2 regions of the Bacillus sp. DTU_2020_1000418_1_SI_GHA_SEK_038 genome follow, and region 2 is predicted to be linked to the other one. Evidence: predicted binding sites of a transcription regulator. Region 2 holds the regulator's gene; the other holds the start of a gene.
The links. Region 2 encodes LexA, which represses DNA repair genes until DNA is damaged. Its sites were predicted from a motif close to CGAACATATGTTCG; they were not measured.
Positions count from the first base shown of each region.

Region 1 (3,429 bases), 1.9 Mb from region 2:
ATTTCCTTTAAATAATCGGTTAGGTCTTCTGACATTTTTTTCGTCAAGGTTGTAATAAGCACGCGCTCACTCTGCTTGATTCGGTCATGAATTTCTCCAATTAAATCATCAATTTGCCCTTCAATCGGCCGGACTTCGATGATTGGGTCGAGCAGACCGGTCGGACGGATGATTTGCTGAATCATTTCTGGCGTGTGCTCAATCTCATATGGGCCAGGAGTTGCAGATACATAGACAATTTGGTTAATATGCTTTTCAAATTCATCAAACGTCAAAGGTCGATTGTCTAATGCTGAAGGCAGGCGGAAACCATGCTCCACAAGCACTGATTTCCTCGCTTGGTCCCCATTATACATTCCGCGAATTTGCGGGAGGGTGACATGTGACTCGTCAATGACGATGAGCAGGTCCTCTGGGAAAAAGTCCATTAATGTGTATGGAGTAGAACCTGGTGGCCTTAGTGTTAAATGTCTTGAGTAGTTTTCGATTCCTGAGCAAAAGCCCATTTCTCTCATCATTTCCAGGTCATACCGAGTCCGCTGTTCCAAGCGCTGGGCCTCAAGCAGCTTATCATTTTCTCTTAATTCCTTCAGCCTAACTTCCAATTCTTCCTCGATGCTTTGAATGGCCACTCGCATTTTTTCCTCACGAGTAACGAAGTGGGATCGTGGAAAAATCGCCACATGCTCGCGGTCCCCAATAATTTCCCCTGTCAGTGAATCGACCTCGCGAATGCGGTCAATTTCATCTCCGAAAAACTCCACACGAATACACCGCTCATCCTTGGAAGCCGGGATAATTTCCACAACATCGCCACGCACACGAAAAGTCCCGCGCTGAAAGGCGATATCATTTCTTTCATATTGAATATCTACGAGTCTGTGGAGAAGCTGATTTCTTTCGATTTCCATCCCTGTTCGAAGAGATAAAACGAGCTCTCTATATTCTTCAGGCGAACCTAAACCATAAATACAAGACACACTGGCTATAATAACAACATCTTTCCGTTCAAATAATGATGACGTAGCCGAGTGGCGCAGTTTATCAATCTCATCATTAATACTTGCATCTTTTTCAATAAATGTATCTGTCTGCGGAACATAAGCTTCCGGCTGATAATAATCATAGTAGCTGACGAAATATTCAACTGCATTATTAGGAAAAAACTCTTTAAACTCACTATAAAGCTGGCCCGCAAGTGTTTTATTGTGAGCAATTATGAGAGTTGGCCGGTTGACCTCTTGAATCACATTAGAAATTGTGAAAGTCTTTCCGGTCCCAGTCGCTCCTAGTAATGTTTGATGCTTCTTGCCGGATTTGAGCCCCTTTACAAGCTGCTTTATGGCTTCTGGCTGATCTCCTTGGGGAGTATATTTTGAGACTAGTTTAAATTGGTCCTTCATAAAAAGCCTCCCATTATTTCTTCTCTATTAAAAAACCTAACATCCTTTAAGCGGATGCAGGATTATGTATTTTCTATGCTGACTAAGTATACAGATTAATAAACATTTAACGTAATACATTCTATAAACATTCTACCACAAAGCAATGAAAACTAACCACTAATATACGAACGGATATTCGATTGTTTTTCAACATTTATATAAGGAAGATACTTGTTGCTTGAAATAGGGGAGAGATTTTTGCGAGGAAATGGGTTATTCAAACATTTAGTTAAACACAGTTTTTCGGGGTTTTTATAAATTAAACCAATTTTTTAGGAGATTTTGTTCATCAATCGATTAATTAGATGTTTTCACCTAATTAACACAAACAAAACCTGCCAAAACAACGGCAGGCTTGTAGCTTTCTAACTTTCTTCATTATTTTTTTCAGTCTCTTGCTTTTCATAAAATATATCAATGGCATGGACGACATTCATTCGTGCAATTCGGGCGGCTTCTTCCTTATTTTTCTCCTCAAGGGCTTTCAATATGGCTTCATGTTCCTCAATAGACTTCGGAGTCAGAATGATTGAGTTATGAAAATAAAGTCTGCGTACATGTGACTGAAGTGTAGAAACAGTGCTAGAGATATACGAATTTTCGGTTACATCTACTATGCTTTGGTGAAATTCCTCATCCAGCTTTAATGCCGTGTAAGAATCACCTGTTATTACAGCCTCTGCAAATTGATTATTAAGTTCACGGAGAGATTTAATCTGTTCCTGACTAATAATCGGTGTCGCTAATTCAGTGGCTAAAGCTTGCAGCACACCTAATGGCGGCAGTATTTTGCTAATATCCTCTTTATTGACAGAGGTAACTTGAGTTCCCACTCCAGGATACATTTCAACGAACCCTTGAAAGCTGAGCAGCTGCAAAGCCTCTCTAATGGGTGTTCGGCTAACACCTAATGCTTGAGCAAGATCAGCATCATGCAGCTTTTCTTTAGGATGCAGAGTCCCGTCAATAATCCATTCTAGAATTTGAGAAAAGGCACGCTTTTTTGCGGACATCCGAGTGGGAGTGGAATAATTAGCAGGGATCGGCATAGGAAGTACCCCCTTCGTCATTTAGTAAAGTTCATCCTGCATAAGTAAAACGCTTACATTTACCCGACAATGATTTTATTATATTAGACTAATAATAAGAATACAATATATTACAATTAAAATGAAACTATTTTCCCTATTAATCTTTTAATAATATTTTCATATAACTTTATTTTCAGAAATATATTGCATACGTATAGCTCAATATGATATATTCTCCTTATCAACATTATTAGTTTTTAAATTTAATTAGGAATTAAAAGAATATTTGAATAATTTTTTTCCTTTTTAAGATAAAACTCCAATGTTTGAATTATCTGAATTAACAATAATGAAAATATTATAATAATTTACTGATCGGATTGGGGATTCAGAGATTAATAGAAAAACAATCTCCCTATCAGAGCTGCAGTTGATTATTTTAAGTAAAAACAGGAGGGAAAACATCATGTCATCAAGAGGGTCATTTTCATTTATGATTGCTGCAGGTTTTATGCTATTCGCTTTATTCTTTGGAGCAGGGAACTTAATTTTCCCAGTTATGCTAGGGCAAATGGCTGGTGAAAATGTGTGGGCAGCTAATGCCGGATTTATTGTAACGGGAGTAGGTTTGCCATTACTAGGAATTCTAGCTTTAGGTTTTTCAGGTAAAAGTGATTTACAATCATTAGCAAGTCGTGTAAATCCAGCTTATGGAATATTCTTTACAGTAGCTCTATATTTAGCAATTGGTCCATTATTTGCAATACCAAGAACAGCTACTGTTTCTTATGAAATTGGCATTAAACCATTTATAGGTGAATCGAACAGTGTTATAGCGCTATTAATTTTCTCGATCATCTTTTTCGGAATTACTTTATTCTTTTCATTAAAATCTTCTAAGCTTGTGGATATTGTTGGAAAAGTTTTAACGCCATTATTATTAATTTTTATTG
Region 1 covers NZ_CP135435.1:3,911,747-3,915,175, forward strand. Annotated here, with positions in the region: gene uvrB (excinuclease ABC subunit UvrB) at 1-1,403, opposite strand, end outside; gene RRV45_RS19575 (GntR family transcriptional regulator) at 1,811-2,494, opposite strand; gene brnQ (branched-chain amino acid transport system II carrier protein) at 2,943-3,429, shown strand, end outside.
Region 1: a site for LexA is predicted at 1,571-1,584, ahead of uvrB (excinuclease ABC subunit UvrB). Genes of this name have one in related genera too.

Region 2 (3,429 bases):
ACGCGGATGCCCTAACAGCTTGCGACCAAATTCAAACATTTAAATTAGTCGTAAAAACGATTGCTCGTAAACATGGCCTTCATGCTACATTTATGCCAAAGCCTCTTTTCGGTGTGGCAGGATCAGGGATGCACTGCAATGTGTCTCTATTTAAAGAAGGGAAAAATGCCTTCTTCGATGATAAGGGCAATTTGCAGCTAAGTGATTATGCCCGCCAATTTATTGCAGGTATTTTGAAGCATTCAACAGGCTTTACTGCTGTTACTAATCCGACAGTAAATTCCTATAAGCGGTTGGTGCCAGGATATGAAGCACCATGCTATGTAGCTTGGTCAGCACAGAACCGTTCTCCATTAGTGCGCATACCATCATCAAGAGGAATAAGCACACGTGTAGAGGTTAGAAGTGTTGATCCAGCTGCAAACCCTTATCTTGCAATGGCTGTCTTATTAAAAGCTGGACTGGATGGCATTAAGCATGGCCTTATTCCACCTGCATCTGTTGACCGAAACATTTATGTTATGAGTAAAGAAGAAAGAATGGCTGAAGGAATTGATGATCTTCCTTCAACATTAGCAGAAGCACTTGATAAGCTGAAAGCAAATGAGGTTATCGTTTCAGCATTAGGCGGACATATTTTTGAACACTTTGTAGAGGCAAAAGAGATTGAGTGGGATATGTTCCGTACGCAAGTGCATCCGTGGGAGCGGGAGCAGTATATGACGATGTATTAATATTTGAAGCCCTGATTTGTTCAGGGCTTTTACTCTGTCATTCAATAAGAACTTGGGGGAAGAACGTATGAAGAAAAATCCCCGCTTTTATTAGCAGGGAAAAGATAATATTCTATTGATTCCGATCTTCTTTTCTTAATTTTAAGAATTCAAGACATTTAAGCAGAGTGTCTCCGCCTAAACCGGCAATAATTGATAAGGAAACAACTTTAAATGCTGAATCAGGCTCGTAAAAAGTGACTAAACAAGCAGCAGCAAGTCCACCTAAAATAACTTCTTCTAAATACCCGAGGTAAATGAATTTTTTTGTTTTTCTAGGCTTAATTATTCTTCCTTCTTTACTAATATGTCCTGCAGCACCGACAAGTCCACCAATCAAAACAGCGAAGAAAATGTTCAAATACATTTGTACTTCACCTCCTAAAGTCGAGATTTTTTAAAGCGACCTTAGGTTGATTCTGGGTGTATTATTATTTTATAGAATTTTCCAATAAATAGAATGTGTATAAATATTCATTTTTTGGAAAAATTAATAGTATAGAAATCATATGTTTTATTTAAAAATAAGAAGGTATCCTACTTATGTATTGATATTAAAGAAAAGCCGGCAAATAGATGCCCGCTTTCATTCATACTAATGAATCTGCCGATATACGCCAATCACCTTGCCTAAAATGGAAACATTACGAAGAATAATTGGTTCCATTGTAGAGTTTTCTGGCTGAAGTCTAATATAATCTTTTTCCTTAAAAAATCTCTTAACAGTTGCTTCGTCATCCTCAGTCATCGCAACAATAATATCACCATTATTAGCTGTTTGCTGCTGCCTTACAATGACATAATCCCCGTCTAGTATTCCTGCCTCCATCATACTCTCACCCATAATTTCAAGCATAAAAACCTGCTCTGCATCAGGTGCCAGTCTTTCAGGCAGAGGAAAATATTCCTCAACATTTTCAATAGCTGTTATTGGCTGACCAGCTGTTACTTTTCCCACAATAGGCACATTTACGATCTTATAATCAGGGGCCTGTACAGTTCCTTCTAAATCTAATATTTCAATAGCGCGCGGTTTCGTTGGATCTCTCCGGATTAAGCCTTTGCTTTCTAATCTAGCAAGGTGGCCATGGACAGTAGAGCTAGAGGCTAAACCTACTGCTTCGCCAATTTCTCTAACAGATGGTGGATAACCTTTTTGTTTAACTTCATCTTTAATAAAATTTAATATATCCTGCTGCCTTTTTGATAATTTCGCCATCATAATCACACCTCTTATGATTTTCTTTCCCTAATTATAGCATCACTTACCATATAGTACAAACATAAGTTCGAATAATCGTTGACACAAAACAAATGTTCGGTTTATAATATAGTTAAATAAGCGAACATATATTCTTAATGAGGTGTGTAAGTATGAAAAAATTGTGGAATCAATATTCGTATGCTATTATTCTATTCGTTTTAAGCTTTCTTACTGTATTCATCGTAATTAATCAGCTTGGAGAATCTGAAAATATAAATTATATGAAAATCACTGTTAATGATGGTGATACACTATGGCAAATAGCTGAAGACTTTTCAACGAATCATGAATTAACAGCAATGGAGTTTATTAACTGGGTCGAGCGGAATAACGGAATTTCGGGGGAAAGGATCTTTCCAGGAGATGAACTCGTTATTCCTGTATTAGAGGATTATTCTTCACAAGTGCATACCGAGTTAGCAAGTTCCCATTAATATATCTTTAGGGAAGGGCATTACATATGAAAGCAATTATTTACTGCAGGGTAAGCACAACTAAAGAATCACAGGAAACCTCACTTGCTAGACAAGAGGAAGAATTAACAGAGTTAGCAAATAAAAATGGCTTTGAAATTGTTCAGGTAATTCGTGAACAGGCCAGCGGCTATGGTTTAGATCGCGATGGAATTATTGAGCTTCTCTCACTGATTAAAGATAAAGACGTAAAATATGTTCTCATCCAGGATGAGACTAGACTTGGCAGAGGCAATGCAAAGATGGCTATTCTACACTGTATATTAAAAGAAGGTGTTTCATTATATAGTGTTAGCCATAACGGGGAGCTTCAGCTTTCTGAGTCGGATTCAATGGTATTAAATATTGTGAGTTTAGTAGAGGAATACCAGAGAAAAATACATAATATTAAAATAAAGCGGGGAATGAAGCGTGCAGTTCAAAAAGGATACAGACCTGAGAAAAATCTTACAAATCTAGGCATACATTCTGGCAGGGATCGTATTGAGGTTCCGATTGAAGAAATAGTAAGACTTAGGAACAATGAACTGACATTCTCAGAAATTGCAGCAACCCTAACAGGCCTTGGTTATCAAATATCAAAAGCTACAGTACATCGAAGATACCAGGAATACATAGATACAAAAACAGAAATTAAAAAGTAAACTGATACTCCTTTATATAAATTATTAAAACTTTATCAAATTGGGTAGAGTTTTTTTCTTAATATGCCTTTCTTGTCAAAAGGACTCTTTTTTAGTAACATGGCAATGGGATTCAATGAAATATAAAGGAGCTAAACTATGCTGCCAAAAGATAAACTAGATCGAATTAATGCGCTTGCAAGGAAAGCAAAGGAAGTAGGATTAAATGAAACAGAGGCCAAGGAACAGTCAGCACTTCGCAAAGAATATTTGCAGACCTTTCGATCATCTATGCT
Region 2 covers NZ_CP135435.1:1,984,415-1,987,843, forward strand. Annotated here, with positions in the region: gene glnA (type I glutamate--ammonia ligase) at 1-734, shown strand, start outside; gene RRV45_RS09835 (DUF4257 domain-containing protein) at 847-1,140, opposite strand; gene lexA (transcriptional repressor LexA) at 1,369-1,992, opposite strand; gene RRV45_RS09845 (cell division suppressor protein YneA) at 2,148-2,471, shown strand; gene RRV45_RS09850 (YneB family resolvase-like protein) at 2,498-3,154, shown strand; gene RRV45_RS09855 (DUF896 domain-containing protein) at 3,293-3,429, shown strand, end outside.